DNA from 4 places in the Paucibacter sp. XJ19-41 genome. Region 1 is predicted to be linked to each of the others. Evidence: predicted binding sites of a transcription regulator. Region 1 holds the regulator's gene; each other region holds the start of a gene.
What was found. The regulator LexA, encoded in region 1, represses DNA repair genes until DNA is damaged. The targets are predictions, from matches to a motif close to ACTGTATNNNNATACAGT.
Positions count from the first base shown of each region.

Region 1 (7,158 bases):
TAGCTTGAATAACCATTTAAGTTGTGTGCAATTTAATTGCGGAATACATTATCACCCATGCCACGCAACCAGACCACCGCAGCACCGAGCCAGGCCGAGCAATGGCTGCAGCTGGACCAGCAGCTGTGCTTTGCGCTGTACGCCAGCTCGCTGGCCATGACCAAGCTCTACAAGCCGCTGCTGGAGCCCATGGGCCTGACCTACCCTCAGTACCTGGTGATGTTGGTGCTTTGGGAGGCGGACGGCATCAGCGTTTCCACCCTGGGCCAGCGCCTCTCGCTGGACTCCGGCACCCGGACGCCCTTGCTCAAACGCCTGGAGGCCGGCGCACTGATCACCCGCCGCCGCGCGCAGGACGACGAGCGCCGCGTCGACATTTTCCTCAGCGATGCCGGCCGCGCGCTGAAGGCGCAGGCCCTGAACATTCCGCCCCAGCTCGCCTGCGCCAGCGCCTGCTCGCTGGATGAACTCGTCTCCCTGACCCGGCGCCTGCATGAGCTGCGCAAGCAGCTCTCCAGCGCCGACCTTTCTTCGCCCACCCACCACTCCTGATAGGAAGAAGCACCATGGCACTCGACAAAGTTCTCTACACCGCCACCGCCACCGCCACCGGCGGCCGTGAAGGCAAGGCCTCCTCGTCCGACGGCGCTCTGAGCGTCACGCTGAGTACACCCAAGGAACTGGGCGGCGCCGGCGGCTCGGGCACCAACCCCGAGCAGATGTTCGCCGCCGGTTATTCGGCCTGCTTCATCGGCGCGATGAAGGCCGTCGCCGGCAAGATCAAGATCGCCGTGCCGGCCGATGTGTCCATCACCTCGGAAGTGGGCATCGGCCCGATTCCCGCCGGCTTCGGCATCCAGGTCGCGATGAAGATCAGCCTGCCGGGTCTGGAGCGCAGTCAGGCCGAAACCCTGGTGGCCGCCGCCCACCAGGTCTGCCCTTACTCGAATGCCACGCGCGGCAATATCGATGTGAGCCTGACCATCGTCTAAGGACCTTGGCCGAGCCAGACAGGGGCTGCGGCCCCTGTTGTCGTTTCAGGCCAGCAATTCGAGCAAGAGTTCGATACGCGCCTTGACCGGGCTCAGCGCGCCGGCGCTGGGCAGGGCCGCAGCCGAGGACGTGACCGGACCGGCATCGCAGCGGCTGCTGCGCAGGATCCTGACGCCCTGCTGCTGGGCGCTGCGCAGGGCCTGCTCCAGCGACAGCGACAGCGTGCCATTGCCGGTGCCAGCTACCACCAGACCGTCGACCCCCTGGGCCAGCAAGGCCTGCACGAGCGCGCCGTCGGCGCCGACATGGTTCAGCACGATCTGCACGCGCGGCCAGGCCGCAGCGGGTTTGCCGATACGCGCCAGGCCGACGGCGCCCTCCGCTGCCGGCCAGGCACCCAAGGGGCGCAGCACGCCCTCCTCCACGACGGCGACCAGGCCCCCATCGCTGGAAGCAAAGGCATCGACCTTGTAGCTGTGCACCTTGCGGATCTGCTCGGGCCCATGAACAGCACCCGCGAAGACGGTGAGCACCCCTTGCGCACGTTCATCGCTGGCAACGCTGACGGCATCGAGCAGATTTTGCGGCCCATCGGTCTGCAAGGCCGTCGCCGGTCGCATCGCGGCGGTCAACACCACCGGCTTGCGCGGCGCCAACACGCGGTGCAGGAAATAAGCCGTCTCTTCCAAGGTATCGGTGCCATGGGTGATAACGACCCCGGCCACCTCCTCGCGCGCCAGATGGTGGGCCACTCGCTCGGCCAGCCGCTGCCAGGTCGCGAAGTCCATGTCCTTGCTGTCGAGCTGGGCCACTTGCTCGGCCTCCAGCGCCTGCTGCGCCAGCGGCGGCACGGCCGACACCAGATCGTCCACGCCCAGCTGGGCGGCGGTGTAGCCGACGTTGTCGGACGCCGTGCGGGCCTGGCCGGCAATCGTGCCGCCGGTGCCCAGGATCACGATAAAAGGCTTGTTCTTGCTGACCACGGTCACTTCCTGGATGAATGAACAGTTACTGGATATATACTCAGGCGCATCTTTCCCAGATGTCTGCGAGCCCAGCATGGACGATATCAGCCCCAGTGTTTCCACCGTCAAATTGACGGCACGCCAGCAGCAGATCCTTGACTTGGTGCGCCAGGCCATCGAGCAGACCGGAGCCCCTCCGACCCGCGCCGAGATCGCCAACGAGTTGGGTTTCCGCTCGGCCAATGCGGCCGAGGAGCATCTGCAGGCCTTGGCGCGCAAGGGCGTGATCGAACTGGTCGGCGGCACGTCGCGCGGCATCCGGCTGAAGTCGGACACCTTGAAAGCCATGCATCAGGAGCGCCGCGCCCGTGAGGACTTCCAGTTCTCGCTGCCGATTCCGAATCTGTCGCAACTCACCCTGCCCCTGGTCGGGCGCGTCGCGGCCGGCCATCCCATCCTCGCGCAGGAGCATATCGAGCAGAGCTACACGGTCGAGAGCGGCATGTTCGCGCGCCGACCCGATTTCCTGCTGAAGGTGCGCGGCATGAGCATGAAGGACATCGGCATCATGGACGGCGATCTGCTGGCGGTGCAAAAGGCCAGCGAAGCCAAGAATGGGCAGATCGTCGTCGCACGGCTGGGTGATGAGGTCACCGTCAAGCGCTTCAAACGCAGCCGCAGCGGCGGCATCGAGTTGCTGGCCGAGAACCCCGACTTCGAACCCATCTTGGTCGCGGCCGGCGATGAGAGTTTTGCATTGGAAGGTCTGGCCGTCGGTTTGATTCGCGGGCAAATGGCCTTCTGATACTGCGGCCGCAATCAAGTTTGCAGGGATGATGTCTCTGCAAACATTTGATATGTCTCGGCGCACAAGAAAAAACCCTGGAGGCTTGCGCTTCCAGGGTTTCAAATGTTGGCGGAGTGGACGGGACTCGAACCCGCGACCCCCGGCGTGACAGGCCGGTATTCTAACCAACTGAACTACCACTCCAGATACTCTTGCGAATATCAGATAAGTTCTGTAGTTTCTCGAAGCATGCGCTTCCAAAACTACCAAGCCTTATCAAACTTGGCGTCCCCTAGGGGATTCGAACCCCTGTAGTCACCGTGAAAGGGTGGTGTCCTAGGCCTCTAGACGAAGGGGACTAAACCTTCTATTTACTTCTTCTACTTCGCTGCCCGAGCCGCGCGCCACCGACACCCTGAGGTGACTTGGTGGAGGTAAGCGGGATCGAACCGCTGACCTCTTGCATGCCATGCAAGCGCTCTCCCAGCTGAGCTATACCCCCCAAAAATTCCGGGCTACACGCTGCTCAAGCAGTAATTTCTCTCAAAATACAAGCGGCCAACTGAATGGCCGCTTACCGATGCGAATCGGGCAAACCTTGGCGGAGTGGACGGGACTCGAACCCGCGACCCCCGGCGTGACAGGCCGGTATTCTAACCAACTGAACTACCACTCCGCAGTGGGATAATTTCACAACTGCTGCAGTATACATTATATATCGCAGCAATTATCAAGTTTATCAAACTTGGCGTCCCCTAGGGGATTCGAACCCCTGTAGTCACCGTGAAAGGGTGGTGTCCTAGGCCTCGAGACGAAGGGGACTAAACCTTCTGACTTCTACTTCCTCATCCTTGATCTGCGCGCCAACCACCTCCCCAGAAACCTGAACATGTGGTGGAGGTAAGCGGGATCGAACCGCTGACCTCTTGCATGCCATGCAAGCGCTCTCCCAGCTGAGCTATACCCCCTCAGATCATGCAAGCCGCTTCGATTACTCGTTGCTGTCTGCCGTTCTTTGTGTATCGCGCTGTTCAAGCGAGACATAGAGTATAGAACGATTTTTATGCGCAGCGCAAGCGTTCGACCACATTTTCTTTATCGAACAGTTCCAGCACCGCGTCGACCGACGGAGTTTGTGCACGACCACACACCAGCACCCGCAGCGGTATCGCCAGTTGCGGCATCTTCAGGCCGTGGGCCGTGATGGTTTCCTTGATCGCGGCCTGGATGCCGGCCTTGTTCCAGTCGGTGGCGGCGAGCTTGTCGGCCAGCGTTGCGAGCGCGGGCTTCACCGCCTCGCTGACATGGGCGGCCAGATCCTCGGCGCTGGGCTGCACCGGCGCGAAATACATGGCCAGCCAATCGGCCAGCGCCACCGTGGTCGCGCAGCGATCCTTGAACAGCGCGCACATGGCCGGCAGCCGGCCGAGATCGGCCGTGACGCCGCGCTTGGCCAGCTGCGCCGCGACGAGCGCCGACAGGCGCGCGTCATCGGCCTGCTTGATGTACTGGCTGTTGACCCACTCCAGCTTGGCCGGGTCCCACTGCGCCGGGCTCTTGGAGAGATGCGAACCGTCGAACCAGCTGACCAGCTGTTCGCGCGAGAACAACTCGTCATCGCCGTGGCTCCAGCCCAGGCGCGACAGGTAGTTCAGCATCGCCTCGGGCAGATAGCCGTTCTCTTCGTAGGCGGTGACGCTGACCGCACCGCGGCGCTTGCTCAGCTTCTGGCCATCGTCGCCGAGGATCACCGGCACATGGCCGAAGGCCGGCAGCGGCGCCCCCAGTGCGTTGAAGATATTGATCTGCCAGGGCGTGTTGTTGACATGCTCGTCGCCACGGAACACATGGCTGATCTTCATGTCCCAGTCGTCGATGACCACGGCGAAGTTGTAGGTCGGCACGCCATCGGTGCGCAGGATGATCAGGTCGTCGATCTCGCGGTTGTTGATCGTGATCGGGCCCTTGCACAAATCATCCCAAGTCACATCGCCGCCGATCGGGTTCTTGAAACGCACGACCGGCTTGACGCCCTCGGGAACGGCGGGCAGCACCTTGCCGGCTTCCGGCCGCCAGGTGCCGTCATAGCGGCGCTTCTCGCCGCGCGCTTCCTGGCCTGCCTTCATCGCATCCAGCTCTTGGGGCGTGCAGTAGCAGCGGTAGGCGGTACCGGCGGCGATCATCTGCTCGATCACCTCGTTGTAGCGCGCCAGGCGCTGCATCTGGTAGATCGGACCCTCGTCGTATTCCAGCCCCAGCCACTGCATCGCGGCAAGGATCTGGTCGACCGAGTCCTGGGTCGAGCGCGCGACATCCGTGTCCTCGATGCGCAGCACGAACTGGCCACCGTGGTGGCGGGCATAGGCCCAGGAGAACAGCGCCGTACGAGCGGTGCCCAGGTGCAGAAAGCCGGTCGGCGATGGGGCAATGCGGGTGCGGACAGGGGTGCGGGTTTGTGTCATGGCGAGATCAGGTATTCATGGTCTTCGGGAGCCGGCACTCAGCCCTGCTCCGTGCCGCTTTGCAGGGCCAGCCGGGTGCGGGCCGGGCCATCCTCTTCCTCGCCCTGCGACTTGCGCTGCTGCTGCATCGTCGCGAAGTCTTCGGCCGAGACATCGCCGGTGATGTAGCTGCCGTCGAAGCAGGAGGCCTCGAAGCCGTTCAAGCCCGGGCGCAGCGCTGCGACCACGCGCTTCATCGCATCGACGTCCTGGTAGATCAGCGCATCGGCGCCGATGTACTGGCGGATTTCCTCGATCGAGCGGTTGTGCGCGATCAGCTCTTCGCTGGTGGGCATGTCGATGCCGTAGACATTCGGGTAGCGCACCGGCGGCGCGGCCGAGGCCAGATAGACCTTGCGGGCGCCGGCCTCGCGGGCCATCTGGACGATTTCCTTGGAGGTGGTGCCGCGCACGATGGAATCATCGACCAGCAGCACATTGCGGTTCTTGAACTCCAGGCCGATCGCATTGAGTTTCTGGCGCACCGACTTCTTGCGCGCGCCCTGCCCCGGCATGATGAAGGTGCGGCCGACATAGCGGTTCTTCACGAAGCCCTCGCGATAGGGCTTGCCGATGCGGTGCGCCAGCTGCATCGCCGAGGGCCGGCTCGACTCGGGAATCGGGATCACGACATCGATATCGCTGGGTGGCATCGTCGAGATCAGACGCTGGGCCAGGGTCTCACCCATATTCAGCCGGGCCTGGTAGACCGAGATGCCGTCCATCACCGAGTCCGGGCGCGCCAGATAGACGAACTCGAACATGCAGGGGTTCAGGGTCGGGCTGTCGGCGCACTGCTGCGTGTGCATCTGGCCGTTCATGTCGATGAAGATCGCCTCGCCGGGCGCCACATCGCGGATCAGCTGATGGCCGGTACCCTCCAGCGCGACGCTCTCGCTGGCCACCATGATCTCGCCGTCGGCCGCCTGGCCGAAGCACAGCGGGCGGATGCCGTAAGGGTCGCGGAAGGCCAGCAGGCCATGGCCGGCGATCAGCGCGATCACCGCGTAGGAGCCCTTGATGCGCTTGTGCACCGCCCGCACCGCCTTGAACACCTCCTCGGGCGTCACCGGCAGATCGCGCGCGGCCAGCTCCAGCTCGTGGGCGACGACGTTGATCAGCACCTCGGTGTCGCTCTCGGTGTTGATATGGCGGCGGTCGATGTCGAACAGCTCCTTCTTCAGCGCATGCGCATTGGTCAGATTGCCGTTGTGCACCAGCACCAGGCCGAAAGGCGCGTTGACATAGAAGGGCTGAGCCTCTTCCTCGCTATAGGCATTGCCGGCGGTCGGGTAGCGCACCTGGCCCAGGCCGATGGAGCCCGGCAGCGCCCGCATATTGCGGGTGCGGAACACATCACGCACCATGCCGCGCGCCTTGTGCATGAAGCACTTATTGCCTTGCATGGTGACGATGCCGGCAGCGTCCTGGCCGCGGTGCTGCAGCAGCAGCAAGGCGTCATAAATCAGCTGATTGACCGGCGAGCGAGAAATCACTCCGACGATGCCACACATGGGACTACTTCCTTGTCGTGAAAGATCTGAAGCCGCGGCTCAGACCGGGATGAACTTGAGCACTTCGGCCGGCAGCACCGGCGTCAATAGATGCAAGGCGGCCTGCAGCCAGGGCGCCACCTGAGATTCCTGCCAGGGCCCGGAACGCACGGCCGGCGTCATGCTGACCAGCACCACCGCCAGCAGGCCGATCAGCACGCCGCGCAGCACACCAAAGCCCCCGCCCAGCACCCGGTCGATAATGCTCAGCGGCGTTGCGTGGATCAGCGCCCGCAGCAGCCGCGCCGACAGGCCCCACAGCAGCAGTATCAGCATGAAGGCCAGCACCAGGCTCAGCGCATGCAATAAATTCGGCGCCAGCTTGTCCTGCGGCAGCCAGTTCGCAATGAAAGGGGCGA
Region 1 is NZ_JAQOWX010000043.1:26,001-33,158, forward strand. Features, by position in the region: gene PO768_RS13010 (MarR family winged helix-turn-helix transcriptional regulator) at 58-552, shown strand; gene PO768_RS13015 (organic hydroperoxide resistance protein) at 567-992, shown strand; gene PO768_RS13020 (asparaginase) at 1,038-1,976, opposite strand; gene lexA (transcriptional repressor LexA) at 2,053-2,763, shown strand; tRNA gene PO768_RS13030 (tRNA-Asp) at 2,873-2,949, opposite strand; tRNA gene PO768_RS13035 (tRNA-Glu) at 3,029-3,104, opposite strand; tRNA gene PO768_RS13040 (tRNA-Ala) at 3,172-3,247, opposite strand; tRNA gene PO768_RS13045 (tRNA-Asp) at 3,345-3,421, opposite strand; tRNA gene PO768_RS13050 (tRNA-Glu) at 3,492-3,567, opposite strand; tRNA gene PO768_RS13055 (tRNA-Ala) at 3,638-3,713, opposite strand; gene gltX (glutamate--tRNA ligase) at 3,807-5,207, opposite strand; gene purF (amidophosphoribosyltransferase) at 5,246-6,760, opposite strand; gene PO768_RS13070 (CvpA family protein) at 6,800-7,158, opposite strand, start outside.

Region 2 (7,158 bases), on a different contig from region 1:
TGGCTCACTTCTAGGTTTGCCAAGGCCCTAGGGCTTAGACGCTTACAACACGTTCTTCACCTTGTTCAGCAGCGTACCTAGGAACTGGCCCCAGAACTGAGTCAGGTCGCCGTACTGCTCAACTGGGTTCGGGTTCATCGACTCGGCCTTGCCGTAGGCGATGAGCAATAGCGTCATGGCCTCGACGCTACGGCGCGCCGCCTTGACTGCTTCATCCCCAGAAACCGTCCCTGGGTCTCGTTGGGAGATAGCCTTCAGTGGTTCCCACATCTCGCGGTAGAACGGATGGCGAGTGTTGAGCCTGATGATGACCTGGTCAGCCACATGCGTGGTGCTCAGGAAGATGTTGCCCGGGAAGTTCACCGACTCGATAACGAACGGCAGCTTCTTCTTGTCCTCGATGTACTTCTGCTGCTCCTCTGGCTTGGTAAAGCCGGCGTCCTCCGCTAGCTCTTTGAGCGCCACATCAACGGGCGGCGCGTCTTCTTGAGGCTCTACACGGGGTTTCGGCATGACTGCATCGACGTCCTTAACGGCGTCGAGAAGGGCCGCATGCTCGCCAGAGGCCTCATGCTGCTCGCGGGCTGCCACTCCCCACGTTTCGTCGATCAGCTTTCGGGCGGTCGGAATGTGCTTCTTGAGGTGTTCTCGCAGCTTGTCGCGGAGTTCGCCATGGGGCTCGACGCCACGCTTCACGTTCCGAATACCAAAGTAGTCGTCGAGCTCTGGATCGAAAGAGACCTCGATGCCGATGAACCGATCCATTTCCTGGACACCTGCAGGCAGGATGCGAGGCACGTTCGAGTACGCAACTTCGCGGTTCTTCCGGACAAAGCTGAGCGCGCCTTCGTTCTCAGGGATGCGTAGCGCTTTCGCCAAGTTATCGCCACCTTTGCCGCGGCTTCGCAGGACTTCTTTCGGGTAGAGAGTCACGCGCAGACGGGCGGAATGCTGGCCGACTTTCACTGGCTCCTCGGCGATGACGGTCGCACCGTAGTGATGCAGCACACCTTTCTTCAGATCGTCGCGCTTGTACTCCTTGTTCAGTACCGTGTCGGCCCACGTGCGCTCCAGCAGCATCAGCGGGTCATGCGGGATGAGCTGCGAGTCGTTGATCGAAATCTTGATGCCGCCATCCAGGAAGTGTCGGAAGATGCGCGACAGTTCCTTCTCCAGCTCTTGGCGCAGCTCATTGAAGTCACGCGCAGCGCGTCCTTCCTCGAGACGGTCGACCTTGGACCACACCACGACGGTGCCGGTCTCTGCGGGGAAAACATGCTTCAGGTCGGCCGGGGGGGCGGCTGGAGCGGGGGCCTTCAACACGACAGACTTGCCCGAGCCCTCATCGTCGAGCGCCTCGTTCAAATCGAAGTGGACGTGCAACCACTCGGCGTCGGCCTTATCTCGGCTCCAGACGTCGATTCGGCGCCCGAAATTCAAGGCCGCCAGCTTGGCGCCGACACCGTACTTGCCGATGGTGTCTGACCGCATGTAGCGTGACGAATAGCCCAGCACCAGGTAACGGTGAAGGATGTCTGCCGGCATGCCTTCACCATCGTCACTGATGGCGATGCGATGAACGCGCTTCTTGCCACGCTCCTCGCTTTGCTCGAGCAGAACCGAGATGTTGTTGGCGTTCGCCTCGATGCTGTTGTCGATGACCTCGCCCAGGGCGGTAGGGAGGCTATGGCCGGAGTCCCGAAGCGAGAGCAGGGCCTGCCCTGTCTGGATCATGGCGATTTCGGGGGTGACTTCGCTTGTGGTGGTAGCTTTTGACATGGTGTTTCCTCAGGTTTTTGCGGCCGTCGCCATTTGGTCGGCAGCCACCGTGGACGCAGCACTGATTTCCGGGTGCGGGCGCATCAACTGCGTCCACGCCTGGTAGTCCCCCGTGCTGCAGAAGGGGCAAAGGTTCAGCTCACCCGTTGGGTGAGCGGGGTGAATTCGGTTAACGACTCCAGCGGTCAGCCGCAGCGTGTGAAACCAAGCCGACTCAAGGCGGTAAGCCTGCAGCGGGCTTGCGCATGTTTCCCACGTCACATGCGAGGCAAGAGGTAGCAATGGGTGCGCAGCCAGCCTGGTCTGCAGGCAGGTATCGGAGCGGCCGACGTAGAACGGAGCTTCTCCCCGGAGCAACATGTACACGCCGGCCCAACCCGGGGGCACCAAAGCCCTCAAGACCGAAGGAATGGCCAGAAAAGCGTGTTGACGGGGTTCGTCGAAGATCAGTTCAGCTGAGGAGTGCATAGCCGTCTCCGCGATGACCTTCAGTGGTCAGCCACAGTTCGGCTTGGACGAATTGCTCTGCGGCATGCGAGCGCAGCGTTCCGCGCCACGCCAAAAAGCGGGTACTAGCGGGGCCAAGCGGAGACGGGGATGCGATGGGCTGAGGAGGCTCAGCCGGCAATGCAAGCAGCTTGGCTTGCACCTGCTTCGTTATCAGGTTCTCGGCCTCCACCATCAGTGCCTGTTCAGCATGTGCGCCATACGCACACGCTCCGTTGAACGCCAGATCAAGCGCGCGTTCGGCAATGCGGTAGGTGGAGGAACCAGGGCGATGCTTCGAGAGAAGCGCCTGGAAAGATGCGACGGCGCGCGACTGCGCCTCGGCTTCAGTGATGGTCATGATTCGCCTTTTTGTGCACAACCGCCCCGATGGGTGCAGCCACGCCTTACTCGACTACGTGCGACCTGTTTCTGCCGCCCCACCCCTGACAGGTAGAACAACCCGGTAGCGTTCCGGACTCTAGGCGATGCCTTGTGTTGCGTCAATACGCCTGCAAAAGGGGCGTTGACTTGCGAACAGCACGCCCCGGGTCGATACTGTACACAATCACAGCATCGAGGCTGCCAACCGCACTCGGGTAGCAATCAGATGCCCTGCGACCAAGCAGTCGGGTGCTTTTCCAACGCTCAATGGGGTCTACCCGGCCGGGCTGGTGAAGTCGTCCAGTTAAACTTACCCCAAATGATTCAGCTACCTTCAGAGGCCCCGCCGCAGTTCAGCGGGCATGAGACCTTTCCCTTGCGTCAGCTATGGCTCCGCAAGGCCTATGACGCGGTGACACAGTTCGAAGAGCCCGCACCCCGGTCAGTCTTTGCGGACGAGGAGGCCATTGTTCGCTTCGGCGTCGGCAAGAACATGGCCATGTCCATCCGGTTTTGGGCCACCGCCTGCGGCATTATCGAGGACGATGGTGGGTATGTTCCGACACGCCTTGGCAATTTGCTCTTCAATAACAAGAACGGGCTCGATGCGTATTGCGAGCACACAGCCACCACATGGCTGATGCATTGGCAGGCCGCTAGCACTCACGAGAAGACCACGACGTGGTGGTTCCTGTTCAACCACGTCGTGCAGCAAGTCTTCGACCGCGAGTTCATCGTGAACTCGCTCACCGGGTTGGTGACAGAGCACAAGCTCCGCATCTCCATGGCCACACTGAAGCGTGACGTGGAGTGCTGCATTCGTAGCTATGTTCCGCGACTCGGCGGCGACTCTCCCGAAGAGATGAGCGAGCCGTTGCTCGGTGAACTCGGGCTCATTCAGCAGAACGCCAAGGGCGCGTTTGAGTTTCGTCGTGGATCGAAGCGATCCTTGCCTGACGGTATCTTTGCCTATGCGCTGTTGGACTATTGGGAGCGCATGCCGCATGCGGGGGCAGTCATGGCCTTCGACCGCGTGGCCTACGACTACGGCTCTCCTGGGCGAGTATTCAAACTCGATGAGAGCGCGGTAGCGGATAGATTGATGGCTCTTGAGGATTTGACCCGAGGTCAGATTCAATGGACTGAGCAGGCAGGCATTCGGCAGGTTACGAGAAAAGAATCGGCCCTAAAGAGTCTGACGGAATACAAATATAAGGTGCTCGAAAGTGCCTATGCGTAAGCAAACTCGACCTGCAGGCGCAGAGAAACTAATGTTGTTTGACGTCGTCACTATTTCTCGTCAGTTTCTCCGCTCTGTTCGCATCGACACTGACCTCGGACGAGAGGACGCTCTCTCCGGCTACGTCTGCCAAGGCACAGCAACGTCGTTGCTGGAGAGCATGGCCCGTCAGATCACGGAGACCCGGCAGCGGGCATTTACGTGGACTGGCCCGTACGGCGGGGGCAAGTCTTCGCTGGCACTGATGCTTTGCTCGCTGGTCGGCGCGCAGCCGAAGGTCCGCACCAAAGCCAAGCAGCTGCTCGCACTGCCCGAGGGCAGTCTCGTTCACAAGGCGTTCGAGGCGAAGGGGGACGGCTGGCTGGTAGTGCCGGTCGTCGGGAAGCGTGCCGACGTAGTCCAGGAGCTGAGCGTTGCCCTGGCGAAGGCCAAGGGCCTGCCTGCAAATCGCAAGAAGCAACCCGACGTCGTTGGTGAGCTTGTCGAAGCTGCTGAGCGTCATCCCCAAGGTGTCTTGGTCGTCATCGACGAACTGGGCAAGCTTCTTGAGGCATCCGCACAGGAAGGCGGGGACATCTATTTCTTCCAGGAGCTGGCTGAAGCGGCGAGCCGTTGTGCGGGCAAGCTCGTCATCGTTGGCATCCTGCATCAAGCCTTTGACGCCTATGCGTCGCGCCTCGGCAGGCAGTCACGTGATGAGTGGGCGAAAGTGCAAGGCCGCTTCGTGGACATCCCGCTCGTCGCCGCTGCCGACGAGGTTATCGAGCTGGTTGGTAAGGCCATCAACGTAGAGGACCCGCCCCCTCTTGGCGAGGCGTCGAAGTTCGCGGACAAGATTGCTAGCGCCATCCGAACTCGGCGTCCTGGTACTCCTGCCACGCTGGCGGCCTCTCTGCGAGCCTGCTGGCCGCTGCACCCCGTCACAGCAGCATTGTTGGGCCCCATCTCGCGCCGTCGATTTGGGCAGAACGAGCGCAGCACCTTCGGCTTCCTCGCATCGCGCGAGCCATTGGGTTTCGTCGAGTTCCTCAATGGCTACGAGGCGCAGTGGTTCACCATGTATGGCCCGGCGTTCTACTGGGACTACCTGCGCGCCAATCTGGAGCCAGCTATCGTCGCATCTCCAGACGGACATCGCTGGGCCCAATGCTGCGACGCGGTTGAGCGTGCTGAGGCGAAGGGCACGGACGTCCACGTCCAGCTGACCAAGACCATTGCGCTGATCGAGATGTTCCGCAACGGGTCAGGCCTGGTCGCGGAAGAGTCGGTCTTGGCGGTCTCGACCCCGAGCGTGGACGAGCTGCAGATTCGTAAGGCTCTCGAGGAGCTGGCCGAATGGAAGGTTCTCATTGAGCGCAAGCACCTTGGGGCCTGGGGCATCTTTGCCGGCTCAGACTTCGACATTGAAGGTGCGATCAACCTGGCTCGCGGCGAGATTGGCGAGCCAGACCTCGAGCACATCTCCACGCTCAGTGACCTTCAGCCTGTTCTGGCCAAACGCGCCTACCAGACCACCGGAACCATGCGGTGGTTCACGCGCGGCATCGTTCGTCTGGAAGACATCGAAAAGGTCGTCGAGAAGTTCGCGCTCAAGGGGGCTAGCGCGGGCGCCTTCCTCTTGTGCCTCCCTCCTCCGGGGCAGCCGGTCAAGTCGGCCGAGCACCGCGTGCGTTACGCCAGCAAGGACGCAGCCGTTGAGACGCTGCTGCTTGGCACGCCCAAGAACGCGGAGCGCATCATCGAGTTGAGCCTCGAGTTGGCGGCTTCTGAGCGCGTGATGAAAACCAGGCCGGAGCTGCACGGGGATTCTGTTGCGCGGCGGGAGGTTGTGGGCCGTATTGAGGCCGTACGTGCTTCGTTGGAAGAGGAACTTGCGGACGCTTTCGAACTCTCGAAGTGGTACAGCCATGGCACGGCCATCGAAACGAAAGGGAGCACCGTTCTTTCAGTCATCGCTTCCGACATGGTCGAGCTGGTCTACGACAAGGCTCCTCACATCTTCAGCGAGCTCATCAACCGAGAAGCCCCGTCTAGCAATTCGGTCAAGGCCCGCAAGGACCTGATGAATCGCATGGTGAGCCATGGCCATCTTCCTAGGCTGGGCTACGACGGGTACCCCGCCGACGCGGGGCTGTACTACACCGTGCTGAACGACCCGGGGCTGCATCGCGCCAGGGCGGGCGACAACTGGGACTTCGGTGAGCCGAACTTCAACAACCGGGGCAAGACCTACGAAGCCTTCTGGTGGAAGACTAGCGCCGACCTCCTTTCCGAAGGCAGGTCGCTCACTCTGAACGACCTCTATGCAGCTTGGGCGCGGCCCCCGTACGGCATCCGGTCAGGGGTCATGCCGGTGCTGTCGCTTGCGTTCTACCTCGCCAATCGGTCGTCGCTAGCGCTGTATGTCAACGGCGTTTTCACGCCTGATTTAACTGACGCCGTCGTCGATGAATGGACGCTGGACCCGAGCCGCATTCGCTTCCAACATGTCGAGGCCTCGAAGGACAAGGCCAAACTGGTTGAGGCCCTGGCAAAGACCGTCTCTGACCGGTCGAGTGCAGAGGTCGGCGCCGCGCCTTTGGACGTGGCACGCGGACTGGTCGGGCTTGTCGTTGGTCTTCCTGGCTGGACGAAGCGAACAACGACCGTGTCGTCGCGGGCGCAACAGGTTCGCGCGATGCTGCTCAAGGCGAGTGACCCGCTGCGCGTTCTGTTCTCGGATTTGCCGACATTGCTTGAGGCCCAAGACCCGGCGACCTTGAACTCACGCCTTCAGTCGGTGACCGATGAGCTGGCCGGTGCTTACCACAGCATGTTGGACGGTGTCCGCACTCACCTCCTCGACGCTCTCGACCACGCCGGGCGGCCGCTGGACGCTTTGCGCAAGCGAGCAACCACGGTGAAGGGTATGACGGGCGACTTTAAGTTGGACGCTTTCGCCACGCGGCTTGAGACTTACGACGAAGCCGATGAGACCGTCGAGTCGCTCATCAGCCTCGCTATCGACAAGCCGCAAGCAGCATGGGTCGACCGCGACATTGATGCCGCGATGGCAAAACTCGCCGAGTGGGCGGTAGATTTCCGCAAAGCGGAGACCATGGCCCCTCTCCGAGGCCGACCGTCCACGCGCCGGGTGATCGGCGTCGTCTTCGGCGCGAGCCACGGTCAGGACGCCACTGGCTTCGTCGACATCGCGGACACAGATACCCCGGCGATTGATCGCCTGGTGAAGCAGTTCCTGGCCGAAGCTCAGGGCGAACGCAAGGAGG
Region 2 is NZ_JAQOWX010000044.1:21,991-29,148, reverse strand. Features, by position in the region: gene PO768_RS13265 (hypothetical protein) at 1-14, shown strand, start outside; gene PO768_RS13260 (ATP-binding protein) at 43-1,779, opposite strand; gene PO768_RS13255 (hypothetical protein) at 2,231-2,626, opposite strand; gene PO768_RS13250 (DUF4007 family protein) at 2,969-3,889, shown strand; gene PO768_RS13245 (ATP-binding protein) at 3,924-7,158, shown strand, end outside.
Region 2: PO768_RS13250 (DUF4007 family protein) is a predicted target of LexA. The motif match lies at 2,823-2,840, and genes of this name have one in related genera.

Region 3 (7,158 bases), on a different contig from region 1:
ACTTGTGCGCGCTGAGCTTCGCGGCCGACGAGCTGGCCTATCTGGGCGGGCTGCGCTTCATCAAGTCCGACTTCGTCGACTTCCTGCGCATCTTCCGCTTCCAGCGCGACTTCATCCGGGCCCGCGCCGACGGCCCGCATCTGGAAATCATCGCGCGCGGCCCGCAGGTCCATGTGATGGGCTTCGAGATCTATGTGCTGGCCATCGTCAACCAGCTCTACTTCCGCCGCTTTGACCGCACCGAGGCGCTGCGGACCGGCCGCGAGCGGCTGCAGGCCAAGCTGGCCCAGCTGCGCGACTTTGCCGCCGAGCCGGCGCGCGGCCACCCTTTCGAGTTCTTCGACTTCGGCCTGCGCCGGCGCTTCTCGGGCGACTGGCATCGCGAGGTGATCGCGACGCTGGCCGCCGAGCTGCCGCAGTATTTCAAGGGCACCTCGAACGTGCTGCTGGCCCGCGACCTGGGCCTGGTGCCGATAGGCACGATGGCACACGAGTATCTGCAGACCTTCCAGGCCCTGGATGTGCGCCTGCGCGACCACCAGAAGGCGGCGTTGGAGGCCTGGGTGCAGGAGTACCGCGGCGATCTCGGCGTGGCGCTGACCGATGTGGTGGGCATGGATGCCTTCCTGGCCGATTTCGATCTCTATTTCGCCAAGCTCTTCGACGGCCTGCGGCATGACTCGGGCGATCCGGTCTGGTGGGGCGAGAAGGCGCTGGCCCATTACGCCAAGCTGCGCATCGATGCACACACCAAACGCCTGGTGTTCTCCGACAGCCTCAACATCACCAAGGCGCTGGAGCTGTACCGGCATTTCGCCGACCGCACCCAGCTGGGCTTCGGCATTGGCACCTCGCTGTCCAACGATATGGGCCTGCGCACCCTGCACATCGTGATGAAGCTGACCCAGGCCAATGGCCAGCCGGTGGCCAAGCTGTCCGACAGCCCCGGCAAGACCATGTGTGACGACCAGACCTTTCTGGCCTATCTGCGCCAGGTCTTCGGCATTCCCGCCCCTCAAGTTGCCGGGCCAGCGGCCGATAAACAGGGCTCGGAGGCGCCATGGACATCAACACCACATCCCTGATCAACAATCTGCATAGCTCGCAGGCCGGCTCGGTGCAAGCCAGCGCCCAGCTGCTGGTGCTGAAGCAGGCGATGAACCTGCAAGGCCAGGGCGCGATGGCGCTGCTGGCCTCGGTGCAGCCGCCGCTGGCCACCAGCGGCAATCTGGGCACCCAGCTGAACGTCTACGCCTGAGTGGGCCGCGGGCGCCGGGCTCAGTCCCTGTGCCCCGCCAGCGCCTCGCGCACCGCCGCCACCTGGCGCCGCGAGACGGCCAGCCACTCGTTGACATGGGCGATGCGCACCGCCCAGCCCTCGGCCCCTTCGCCGCCATCCGCCGAGCCGCCATCGAGCTCGCCGAAATCGGTCGCCGCATGGCGCTCCAGTTCACGCACCGCCGCCTTGGCCACCAGCGCATTGCGATGCACGCGCAAAAAGCGCTCACCCAGGCGCTGCTCCAGCTCCGAGAGACTGCCGTCCATCACCAGGCTCTGACTGGCGGTGCGCAGGGTCAGATACTTCATCTCGGCCTTCAGGTACAGCACCTCGGACAGCGGGATGCGCAGCAGGCGGCCGCGGTCATTGATCGAGATCACCTCGGCCTCAGCCGCCTTTTCGCCGGGCTCGCGGCGCGCCGCCGCCCGCTCGGCCAGGCGCTGCGCCACCCGTGCCAGCGCGGCCTGCAGGCGGTCGCGCCGCACCGGCTTGGTCAGGTAGTCGATCGCATCGAGCTCGAAGGCCCGCAGGGCATGCTCGGCATAGGCGGTGACGAACACCACCGCCGGCCGCAGCGGCAGCTCGCGCAAGGCCTCGGCCAGCTGCAGGCCGTCCGGGCCGGGCATTTGCACATCAAGAAGCACCAGATCGCAGCCATGGTCTTTCAACCAGGCCTGGGCTTGGGAGGCGGTGCCGGCCTCGGCCACCACCTCGGCGCGCGGCTCGTCGCAGGCCTCCAGCAGGCCGCGCAGGCGCATCCGCGCCAGCGGCTCGTCATCAACCAACAGGACTTTCAAAGCGGGCTGTGTATGCATGGCAATGGGCTCAGCGCGGCAGCAGGATGCGCACCGTGAAACGCTGGGCCTCCTGGCTCACCTCAAATCGGGCGGCCACATCATGCATCAGACGCAGACGCTGGCGCACATTGCGCAGCGCCAGGCCGTGGCCGGCCTGCTTGGCCTTGGCGCCGACCGTGTTGACCACCAGGATCTCGACCTCGGCGCCGCGCGCGCGCGTGCTCACCTGCACATCGCCGCCGCCGTCATTGGGTTCGACCCCATGGCGCACCGCGTTCTCGACCAACGGCTGCAGCAGCAGCGGCGGCACCCGGGCGCCGGCGGCCGCCGGGTCGAGCTGCCACTGCACCCGCAGGCGCTCGCCGTAACGGATCTGCTCGATGTCCAGATAGCGCCGCGCGAGCTCGACCTCGGCCTCCAGGCTGACCACGGTATCGGCCTCGGCCAGCGCCACGCGAAACAGCTCGCTGAGGTCCTCCAGCACCCCCTCGGCGCGCTGCGGGTCGACACGCACCAAGGCCATCGCGGTGTTCAGCGTGTTGAACAGGAAGTGCGGCCGGATGCGCGACTGCAGCTCGACCAGACGGGCCAGCGCATCGGCCGGGCGCTGCGTGCGCTCGCGCAGCTTCAGCCAGTACAGCAGCATCGCGGCGGTGGCGCCTCCGGCCAGCGCCACGCTGAGCAGGCGAAACCAGCCACTGGCCTCGTCGCTGGCCAGGTTCAGCAGCTGCCAGCCCCCCAGCGCGCACAGCGCCCCCAGGCTCAGCACCACCAGCCACTGCCAGGGCTCGCGCCAGCGCGCCAGCAGGCGCCGCAGGCCACAGACCAGCAGCAGCCACAGCAGCACGCCGCTGAGCGTCACCACGGTGCCGCTGCTCATCCACAGCGCCCATTGGGAAAAATCGCGGGCCCCCAGCGCCAGCCCCAGCGCCAGCAGCAGCTGCACGCCCAGCACGGCACGCAGCACCAGGCCGACATGGCAGACATCGAAGACCCGCTGGGCGTCGAACAACGGTGAGAACCGCTGGGCCTCGGTCGGCTGCGGCGCCAGGCCCAGCACGCTGGTCAGGTTGCGACTGTCGGACCAGTCATGCTCATGTCGTCCCGCCATCGTCTGCCAGCCCCTCGATAGAATCGCGTTTTCCCTATTTTGCTCCAGGCCGATCTCGCGTCGATGCGGGCCGGCCCTGCCGCCATCCCACCATGTCCCAGCCCGCAGACAACCAACTCGCCAACAAAGCCCAAGCCTGGTCCGCCCTGTTCTCCGAGCCGATGAGCGAGCTGGTCAAGCGCTACACCGCCAGCGTGTTCTTTGACAAGCGCCTGTGGGCTGCCGACATCCAGGGCAGCCTGGCCCACGCCGAGATGCTGAAAGCCCAGGGCATCTTGTCGGCCGAGGACCACGGCGCGATCGAGCGGGGCATGGCCCAGATCCGCGGTGAGATCGAGGCCGGCAGCTTCGAGTGGAAACTGGACCTCGAGGATGTGCATCTGAATATCGAGGCCCGCCTGACCGAGCTGGTGGGCATTCCGGCCAAGCGCCTGCACACCGGGCGCAGCCGCAATGACCAGGTCGCCACCGATGTGCGGCTGTGGCTGCGCGGCGAGATCGATGAGCTGAACGCGCTGCTGAGCGCGCTGCAGCTGGCCCTGGTCGAGGTGGCCGAGAAGAATGCAGAGGTCATCCTGCCCGGCTTCACCCATCTGCAGGTGGCCCAGCCGGTGGCCTTCGGCCATCATCTGCTGGCCTACGTCGAGATGTTCGCCCGCGATGCCGAGCGCCTGGCCGACACGCGCCGCCGCGTCAACCGCCTGCCGCTGGGCGCGGCCGCGCTGGCCGGCACCAGCTACCCGCTGGATCGCCAGCGCGTGGCCAAGACCCTGGGCATGGAAGAGGTCTGCCAAAACAGCCTGGACGCCGTATCGGATCGCGACTTCGCGATCGAGTTCACGGCCGCCGCCTCCTTGATCATGGTGCACATCTCGCGCCTGTCGGAGGAGCTGATCCTGTGGATGAGTCAGAGCTTCGGTTTCATCGACCTGGCCGACCGCTTCTGCACCGGCTCGTCCATCATGCCGCAGAAGAAGAACCCCGATGTGCCAGAACTGGCGCGCGGCAAGACCGGCCGCGTGGTCGGTCATCTGATGGGCCTGATCACCTTGATGAAGGGCCAGCCCCTGGCCTACAACAAGGACAATCAGGAGGACAAGGAGCCGCTGTTCGACACCGTCGACACGCTCAAGGACACCTTGCGCATCTTTGCCGAGATGGCCGGCGGCATCACGGTCAAGCCCGAGGCGATGGAGCGCGCCGCGCTGAAGGGCTATGCCACCGCGACCGATCTGGCCGACTACCTGGTCAAGAAGGGCCTGGCCTTCCGCGACGCGCACGAGATCGTCGCCCATGCGGTCAAGACGGCCATCGGCATGGGGGTCGATCTGTCGGCGCTGCCGCTGGCCGAGCTGCAGAAGTTCGATGCCCGCATAGCCTCCGATGTGTTCGAGGTGCTGTCGCTGCGCGGCTCGCTGAACGCCCGCAACATCCTCGGCGGCACCGCGCCGGCCCAGGTGCGCGCCCAGGTGGCGCGGCATCGCGCCCGGCTCGGCGCCTGATCTTGAGCCAGCGCAAGCCCGACCCGACAGGGTCGGGCTAGGCTGGCGGCCATGAACAGTCTGACTTGGAGCGACGACCTCGCTCTCGACCACCCCCAGCTGGATCGAACCCATGAGGAGTTCGTCGAACTGCTGAACGCGCTGGCCGCCCTGCTTGCCCAGGGGGCTGCCGATCCCCTGCCCCTGTATGCCCAGCTGCTGGCCCATACCGAGGCCCACTTCGCGATGGAAGAGGGCTGGATGGCAGCCACCGGCTTCGCGCCCGACAACTGCCATGCCCGCCAGCACGCGATGGTGCTGGACCTGATGCGCCAGGTGCAGATCCATGCCCATGCGCAGCAAGACCTGGAACCGCTGCGTCGGCTGCTGCCGGAGCTGATCGGCTGGTTTCCCGCCCATGCCGAGATGATGGATGCGGCCCTGGTCTATCACATGGGCCAGCTGGGCTTCGACACCGGCACCGGCCGGATGAGTCGACCGCCGCTCCAGTCCACCCCGGCCATCAGCTCTTGCGGCAACAACAGCTGCGCGTAGACGCTTGGCAAGCCGGGCCTGGCTTCGTATACTGTATGCATCAACAGTATTCGAGGGGTCCATCATGCGTTCCTGCTATCGCCAGACCTACAGCCCGGCTCCCGTGCTGCGTGTTCCTCGCTGGCTGCGCAGCCTCTGGGTCTGGTTGTGAGCCGCGCCTGCTGCTGACTTCGCGTTGTCAGCAGGGCCGCCTGACAATCGCCGCATGGCCCGCCCACCGGATTCCGCTGCCCTCCCCGACCGCCTGATCGCGCATCTGGACATGGATGCCTTCTACGCGTCGGTGGAGCTGCTGCGCTATCCCGAGCTGAAGGGCCAGGCCGTCGTGATCGGAGGCCGCCGTGCCCATGAGCCCAAGACCTTGGCCGACGGCACCCGCCGCTACGCCCGGCTGCGCGACTACACCGGTCGCGGCGTCGTCACCACCTCGACCTATGCGGCGCGCGATCTGGGTGTGTTCTCCGCGATGGGCCTGATGAAGGCGGCGTTGCGCGCGCCCGATGCCATCCTGCTGCCCACCGACTTCGACGCCTATCGCAAATACTCCCGGCTGTTCAAGGCGGCCGTGGCCGAGATCGCGCCGGTGATCGAGGATCGCGGCATCGACGAGATCTATATCGACCTCAGCGAGGTCGCCGGCATCCGCGAGCCGGTCGGGCACGACCCGCTGGGCGGCGTGCGCGCGGTGGCGCGCGATATCAAGAACTCGGTGCAGCGAGCCACCGGCCTGAGCTGCTCGATCGGCATCACCCCCAACAAGCTGCTGTCCAAGATCGCCTCGGAGCTGGACAAGCCCGACGGGCTGACGATACTGCTGGCCAGCGAGATCCCGACCCGCATCTGGCCGCTGGCGGCGCGCAAGATCAATGGCATCGGCCCGAAGGCCGCCGCCAAGCTCGCCACCCTGGGCCTGGAGACCGTCGGCCAGATCGCCGCCGCCGATCCGGCGATGCTGATCAGCCAGTTCGGCACAAGCTACGGCAGCTGGCTGCACGAGGCCGCCCATGGCCGCGACCAGCGGCCGGTGGTGACTTATAGCGAACCGGTCTCGATCAGCCGCGAAACCACCTTCGAGCGCGATCTGCATGCGGTGCATGACCGCGCCGAGCTCTCCGCCATCTTCAGCCGGCTGTGCGAACAGCTGGCCGGCGATCTGGAACGCAAGGGCTACCAGGGCCGGACGGTAGGCATCAAGCTGCGCTTCGAGGGTTTTGTCACCGTGACCCGCGACCTGACCCTGGATGCGCCGATCGCCGACTTCGCAGCGCTTCGTCATGCGGCCGGCAGCTGTCTGAAACGGGTCGATCTGAGCCGGCGGCTGCGGCTGCTGGGCGTTCGGATCGGCGGCTTGTCGCGGCCGGGCGACGCCCAGTCGGTACCCAGGCCGCTTCGAAAGGCCGCCGCGCCCCGGCTGGAAAGCCAGGACTTGTTCTAAGGCCGGCGTCGCAACAGCAGCTCGTACAAGGCCCGGGCCGCCGTGCTCAACTCCCGGTCACGCCGCCGCACCAGAAACAGCTGCCGGTCCGCCAGCCCTCGCCAGCGCAGCTCACGGGTGGCCAGCTCCGGCTGCCTGAAATGAAACAGGCTGAAGGCCGGCACCACCGACAGGCCCAGCCCGGCGCGCACCATGCCCATCACGGTGGCCAGTTGCTCGACCTCCATCAGGGTCTGCAGCCGCAAGGGATGGACGGCCGCGTCCAGCAGCTGGCGCACGCTGCTGTGGCGGGCCAGGTGGATGAAGGGAAAGGGCAGCAGATCGCGCGGCTTCAGGCTGGGCCGCGACAGCAGCTCATGGCCCTGCGGACAGACCAGGTGGAAGCGGTCGCTGGCAAATGGCTCGGCGCGCAGCTCGGGCGTATCGGCCCGCACCGCGGCAATCGCGAAATCGGCCTGGCCCTCGCGCACCCGCTGCAGACAGGGCTCGCTGAGCACATC
Region 3 is NZ_JAQOWX010000034.1:23,418-30,575, reverse strand. Features, by position in the region: gene pncB (nicotinate phosphoribosyltransferase) at 1-1,085, shown strand, start outside; gene PO768_RS11190 (putative motility protein) at 1,061-1,258, shown strand; gene PO768_RS11185 (LytR/AlgR family response regulator transcription factor) at 1,279-2,094, opposite strand; gene PO768_RS11180 (sensor histidine kinase) at 2,105-3,187, opposite strand; gene argH (argininosuccinate lyase) at 3,280-4,689, shown strand; gene PO768_RS11170 (hemerythrin domain-containing protein) at 4,741-5,223, shown strand; gene PO768_RS11165 (DNA polymerase Y family protein) at 5,429-6,658, shown strand; gene PO768_RS11160 (LysR family transcriptional regulator) at 6,655-7,158, opposite strand, start outside.
Region 3: PO768_RS11165 (DNA polymerase Y family protein) is a predicted target of LexA. The motif match lies at 5,254-5,271, and genes of this name have one in related genera.

Region 4 (7,158 bases), on a different contig from region 1:
CACGGCGATGGTGATGCTGGGCCTGAGCCTGGGCATCCTGATGTCGATCGCGAAGAGCCGGCGCTTCATGTCCCGCTGAGCGCGTCGCGGCCCGGATGGGCCGCGAAACGCACGGTGAAGCGTGCGCCGGGCCCTTGGCCGTCCTCCTGCGCCTGGCCGGATCGCAGCTCGCGGGTTTCGTCCAGCGTGATCTCGGCCTCATGCTGCTGGACGATTTCACGCACGATGGCCAGGCCCAGCCCCGAGCCGTCGACATTGGTGCCCAAGGCCCGGTAGAAGGGCTGGAACACCTGCTCGCGCTCCGACTCCGCAATGCCCGGCCCCGAGTCCTCGACCTGCAGCACCGTGACCTGGCCGAACGGGTCTTCGACGACGCGCACCGTCACCGTGCCATGCGGCGGTGTGTAGAGCAGGGCGTTGTCGACCAGATTGCGGATCAGCTCGCGGATCAGCAGCGGATGGCCGTTGATGCGCAGCGCGCTGTGCTCGTCGTCCGGCCCCTCGAAGCCGAGGTCGATGCGCTTGTCCATCGCGCGCGGCACGAAGTCGCGCACCGTCTCCATCGCCAGCTCGGACAGATTGACCTCGCTGCGCCGCGCCGCATGCTCCTTGTCCTCGGCACGGGCCATCGCGAGCAGCTGGTTGACCATATGGGCGGCACGCTGGCTGGACAGGGCGATCTGCTGCAGCGAGCGGCGCAGCTCGGCCGGCTCGCTGCGACCCTCGTCGATCTCGCGCTGCGCGAACTCGGCCTGGGTGCGCAGGCCGGCCAGCGGCGTCTTCAGCTGATGGGCGGCATCGGCCAGGAAGTGCTTCTGCGCGCTGATCGACTGGTCGAGCCGGCCCAACAAATCATTGATCGCGCGCACCAGCGGTGCGACCTCGTCGGGGATGCGGCGTTCGTCGATCGGGCTCAGGTCCGAACTCTCGCGCGAGCGGATACGGCGCTGCAGATCGTTCAGCGGTGCGATGCCGCGCGCCAGCGCCAGCCACACCAGCAGCACCGCCAGCGGCAGTATCACGAACTGCGGCAGTATCACGCCCTTGATGATCTCGTTGGTCAGGCGCGCCCGCTTGCCCAGGGTCTCGGCCACCTGGACCAGCATGGTCTGGGTCGAGCCGGCCTGGCCCTCGGGCGCCACCCATAGATAGGCGACCCGCACCGTGTCGCTGCCGACCTCGTCGTCGCGGAAATGCAGCTCCCAAGGCACGATGGGATCGTCGGCGGCCGGCACCGGCAGCTGGCGATCGCCGCTGAGGAACTCGCCGCGCAGACCCAGCACCTGGTAGTAGACCGTGTCGGCCTCGTCGGCCCGCAGCAGCGCGGCGGCCTCCGGCGACAGCGCGTAGCGGGAGCGCGCGCTGCTGCCGGCGCGCGGCGTCTCCGAGGCCGCCTGCAGGCCCAGATTGCGCGCCATCTCGCCGAGCTCGCGGTCGTAAGGCCGGTTGGCAATGCCCTGCGCCACCAGCCAGGTCAACGCGACACTGATCGGCCAGATCACCAGCAGCGGGGCGAGCATCCAATCGAGGATCTCGCCGAACAGCGAGCGTTGTTCGGTGTCTCCGGCCATTCACGCTGCTGGCGTCAGCCAGGAATTTTTTCGAGACAGTAGCCGAGGCCGCGCACCGTGGCGATGCGGATCGGCCCCTGCTCGATCTTCTTGCGCAGGCGGTGGATATAGACCTCGATCGCGTTATTGCTGACCTCTTCGCCCCATTCGCACAGACGCTCGACCAACTGGTCCTTGCTGACCAGGCGGCCGGCGCGCTGCAGTAGCACCTCCAGCAGGCTCAGCTCGCGCGCCGACAGCTCGATCATCTGCTCATTGATATAGGCAACCCGGCCGGTCGCGTCGAAGCTGAGCGGCCCGTGCTTGATGATGCTGGAGGCGGTGCCCAGGCCGCGCCGTGTCAGTGCCCGCACCCTAGCCTCGAGTTCCTGCAGCGAGAAGGGCTTGGCCATGTAATCGTCGGCGCCCAGATCCAGGCCCTTGACGCGCTGCTCGACACTGTCGGCCGCCGTCAGTATCAGCACCGGCATCGATGCACCGCGCCCGCGCAGCTTACGCAGCACCTCCAGCCCATGCAGCTTGGGCAGGCCCAGATCCAGAATCACCAGATCGAACTCGTGCGAGGCCAACGCCGCATCGGCCTCGGTGCCCGAGCCGACCTGGTCCACCGCATAGCCGGAGGCGCGCAAGGAGCGCAGCAAACCATCGGCCAGCACTTGGTCGTCTTCCGCAATCAGGATGCGCATGCTTTGTCCCCAGTCTTTACGAGCATTCTAGGGACGCCCGGCCTGCTGACATTGCATGTCAGCAGCCAGCCCCTAAACTACTGTACGAATATACAGATTGCGCCATAATGCGCGCAGCCTCAACAGGAGAAAAACATGGACGCCCCCGTCAAAGCCATCAACACCGAAAAAGCCAAGGCCCTGCAAGCCGCCCTGTCCCAGATCGAGAAGCAGTTCGGCAAGGGCTCCATCATGCGCCTGGGCGAGGGCGAGGTGATCGAGGACATCCAGGTGGTGTCGACCGGCTCGCTGGGCCTGGACATCGCGCTGGGCGTCGGTGGCCTGCCGCGCGGCCGGGTGGTCGAGATCTATGGCCCGGAATCCTCGGGCAAGACGACGCTGACCCTGCAGGTGATTGCCGAGATGCAAAAGCTCAGCGGCGTCTGCGCCTTCATCGACGCCGAGCACGCGCTGGACATCCAGTACGCACAGAAGCTGGGCGTCAATCTGCAGGAACTGCTGATCAGCCAGCCGGACACCGGTGAGCAGGCGCTGGAAATCGTCGATGCGCTGGTGCGCTCCGGTTCCGTGGACCTGATCGTGGTCGACTCGGTCGCCGCGCTGACGCCCAAGGCCGAGCTGGAAGGCGAGATGGGCGACTCGCTGCCCGGCCTGCAGGCCCGGCTGATGAGCCAGGCGCTGCGCAAGCTGACCGCGACGATCAAGAAGACCAACTGCATGGTCATCTTCATCAACCAGATCCGCATGAAGATCGGCGTGATGTTCGGCAGCCCCGAGACCACCACCGGCGGCAATGCCCTGAAGTTCTATGCCTCGGTGCGCCTGGACATCCGCCGCATCGGCTCGATCAAGAAGGGCGAGGAAGTGATCGGCTCCGAAACCAAGGTCAAAGTCGTCAAGAACAAGGTGGCCCCCCCGTTCAAGACCGCCGAGTTCGACATCCTCTATGGCGAGGGTATCAGCCGCGAGGGCGAAATCATCGACATGGGCGTGGTCGCCAAGGTGGTCGACAAGGCCGGCGCCTGGTACGCCTACAACGGCGAGAAGATCGGCCAGGGCAAGGACAACGCGCGCGAATTCCTGCGCGAGAACCCCGATATCGGCCGCGAGATCGAGAACAAGGTGCGCGAATCGCTAGGCGTGCCGCTGTTGACGGTGGACGGGCCGGCTGACAAGGCTTGATGCTTCTTCGTCGGGCTGTGCCGAGTTGGGCACCTGACGCCGGCTTGCCATGAAGCCCCTGTCACTGAAGATGCGGGCCATCACGTTGCTGGCGCAGCGTGAGCACAGCCGCAGCGAGTTGCGCCGCAAGCTGCTGCGCATCGCGCGGGCGCAGCGCGACGCGGCCGGCGCCGAGGCTGTAGAAGCGGCAGAGATCGAGACCGATGTCGATGAATTGCTGGTCTGGCTGCAGGCCCAGGGCTATCTCAGCGAGGAACGCTTCGTCGAGTCACGCATCCATGCCCGCGCCCAGCGCTACGGCCATCTGCGCATCCAGCAGGAGTTGGCCCAGCACGGGCTGAGCCTGAGCGCCGACAGCCAGGCACGGCTGAAGGACAGTGAATTCGAGCGCGCGCAGGCGATCTGGCAGCGCAAGTTCGGCAGCCCGGCCGAGGACGCCAACGGCCGGGCCAAGCAGACCCGTTTTCTGCTGGCGCGGGGCTTTTCGGCCGATGTCGTGCGGCAGGTTTTGCGTGCGTCACAGACCGGCTGACAGCTTCGCGACAGGCTTGCGGCGGCGCAGCATGCTACATTGCCGGACTGTGCAAAGCCTGCTCGCAGCCACAATAAGGGCCTGCGGGCCTGTTTTTGTGCGTCCGTGTTTGTCCAGCGCCCCATGTCCTTGCTCAACCCCTCCACTGCGCGCCGTCTGCTGCACCGTCGAGCTCTCGATGTGCAGGTCTATGCGCGCGACGACGGGCTCTACGAGGTCGAGGCCACGCTGAGCGACACCAAGACACGCGATGTCCCGATGGCCGGCGGCACCCGCCATGCCGGCGAGCCCATCCATGACATGCTGCTGCAACTGGTCGTCGACACCGAGTTGACGATCCACGAGGCCGGCTCGCAGACGCGCTGGATGCCTTACCCCGGCGCTTGCGACCAGCATGACGATGCCTATGCGCGCCTAGTCGGCCTGAATCTGCTGAAAGGATTCCGGCTCGGCGTCAAGGAACGCCTGGCCGGCACCCGGGGCTGCACCCATCTGACCGAGCTGTGCCAGATCCTGCCGACTGCGGTGATCCAGGCCTTTGCCGGCCTCGTGATCGACACCCGCGAGGGCGACAGCTCGGGCCAGCCGCCATTCCAGCTCGACAAATGCCATGCCCTGCGCCGCGACGGCGCGGTCGTGCGCACCCATTACCCTCGCTGGTATCGCGACGGCCAGGCAGCCTCTGCTGCCGGCGCCGCCACGTTGCCTGCGGCTTCCTCATCCTGACTTTTCCAAGAAGCGAGACCCCTATGAAGATTCACGAGTACCAGGGCAAGGAAATCCTGCGCCAGTTCGGTGTGCCGGTGCCGCGTGGCATCCCGGCCTTCACGGTGCAAGAAGCGGTGGAAGCCGCACAGAAGCTGGGCGGCCCGGTCTGGGTCGTGAAGGCGCAGATTCACGCCGGTGGCCGTGGCAAGGGTGGCGGTGTCAAGCTGGGCCGCTCGCTGGACGATGTGAAGAGCCTGGCCGAGCAGATCCTGGGCATGCAGCTGATCACGCACCAGACCGGTCCGGAAGGCCAGAAGGTCCGCCGCCTCTATATCGAAGACGGCGCCGACATCAAGAATGAGCTGTATGTCTCGCTGGTCACCGACCGCGGCACGCAGAAGGTTGCCTTCATCGCCTCCAGCGAAGGCGGCATGGACATCGAGGAAGTGGCTCACGCCACGCCCGAGAAGATCATCACCGAGATGATCGACCCGCTGACCGGCCTGACCGAAGCCCAGTCGCGCAAGATCGCCGCAGCCATTGGCCTGACCGGCGCTTCGGTGGACCAGGCCGTCGACCTGTTCGCCAAGCTCTACAAGTGCTATATGGACACCGACGCGTCGCTGGTGGAGATCAACCCGCTGAACTGCGACTCCAAGGGCAACCTGATCGCGCTGGACGCCAAGTTCAACTTCGACGCCAACGCGCTGTTCCGCCACCCCGAGATCGTCGCCTACCGCGATCTGGATGAAGAGGACCCGGCCGAAGTCGAAGCTTCGAAGTTCGACCTGGCTTACATCTCGCTGGACGGCAATATCGGCTGCCTGGTGAACGGCGCCGGTCTGGCCATGGCCACGATGGACACCATCAAGCTGTTCGGCGGCGAGCCGGCCAACTTCCTGGACGTCGGCGGTGGCGCCACGGCCGAGAAGGTCACCGAAGCCTTCAAGATCATGCTGAAGAACCCCGAGGTGAAGGGCATCCTCGTGAACATCTTCGGCGGCATCATGAAGTGCGACACCATCGCCGAAGGCGTGATCACCGCCTGCAAGGCCGTGAATCTGTCCGTGCCGCTGGTTGTGCGCATGAAGGGCACCAATGAAGAGCTGGGCAAGAAGATGCTGGCCGAATCCGGCCTGCCCATCATCGCCGCCGATTCGATGGCCGAAGCCGCGACGAAGATCGTCGCCGCCGTCGCTTAAAGCCCTTTAGGAAAGAAATCATGTCGATCTACATCAACAAAGACACCAAGGTCATCACCCAGGGCATCACGGGCAAGACCGGTCAGTTCCACACCCTGGGCTGCCAGGCCTATGCCAACGGCAAAAACGCCTTCGTCGCCGGTGTGAACCCGAAGAAGGCCGGCGAGAAGTTCTCGGACATCCCAATCTACGCCACCGTCAAGGAAGCCGCCGGCCAGACCGGCGCCACCGTGTCGGTGATCTATGTGCCGCCCGCCGGCGCCGCTGCCGCGATCTGGGAAGCCGTCGAAGCCGACCTGGACCTGGCGATCTGCATCACCGAAGGTATCCCCGTCAAGGACATGCTGGAAGTGCGCAACAAGATGAAGGCCAAGGAAGCCGCCGGTGGCAAGCGCACCCTGCTGCTGGGCCCCAACTGCCCCGGCCTGATCACGCCCGAAGAAATCAAGATCGGCATCATGCCGGGTCACATCCACCGCAAGGGCCGCATCGGCGTCGTGTCCCGTTCGGGCACGCTGACCTATGAAGCCGTGGCGCAACTGACCGAGATCGGCCTGGGCCAATCGTCGGCCGTCGGCATTGGTGGCGACCCGATCAATGGCCTGAAGCACATCGATGTGATGAAGGCCTTCAACGACGATCCGGACACCGACGCCGTCATCATGATCGGCGAAATCGGCGGCCCGGACGAGGCCGAAGCCGCCCGCTGGTGCAAGCTGAACATGAAGAAGCCGGTGGTCGGCTTCATCGCCGGCGTCACCGCCCCTCCGGGCAAGCGCATGGGCCACGCCGGCGCGCTGATCTCCGGCGGCGCTGACACGGCCGATGCCAAGCTCGCCATCATGGAAGAGTCGGGCTTCACGATCACGCGCAACCCGTCGGAAATGGCCAAGCTGCTCAAGGCACTGCTGTAAGGCCGACGCCACGGCCGCCCTCGCAAATGCGTAATTTCACGCATCGAGCCAGGGGGGCGCGGCATCGCACAATTCAGCAGCAGCCCGAGCGGCCGGACTGAGAAAAAGGGGCGACAGCCCCTTTTTCGTTTTCCGGCAGCGATCCGGCCGGCCTCGTTATAGTCGTTCACTGTTTCTGTGCCGGCCGCAGAACACCCAACAAAGCAAATACCCCTGGACATGCTCTCCAGTCCCGAGTTCTGGCTCGCCGTCGGCCAGATCATCATGATCGACATCCTGCTGGGCGGCGACAACGCGGTGGTGATCGCGCTGGCCTGCCGCAAGCTGCCCGACGCGCAGCGTCGCAAAGGCATTCTGTGGGGC
Region 4 is NZ_JAQOWX010000036.1:18,628-25,785, reverse strand. Features, by position in the region: gene rodA (rod shape-determining protein RodA) at 1-79, shown strand, start outside; gene PO768_RS11620 (sensor histidine kinase) at 66-1,571, opposite strand; gene PO768_RS11615 (response regulator) at 1,586-2,257, opposite strand; gene recA (recombinase RecA) at 2,393-3,439, shown strand; gene recX (recombination regulator RecX) at 3,489-3,971, shown strand; gene PO768_RS11600 (DUF2889 domain-containing protein) at 4,095-4,697, shown strand; gene sucC (ADP-forming succinate--CoA ligase subunit beta) at 4,721-5,881, shown strand; gene sucD (succinate--CoA ligase subunit alpha) at 5,902-6,795, shown strand; gene PO768_RS11585 (TerC family protein) at 7,015-7,158, shown strand, end outside.
Region 4: recA (recombinase RecA) is a predicted target of LexA. The motif match lies at 2,337-2,354, and genes of this name have one in related genera.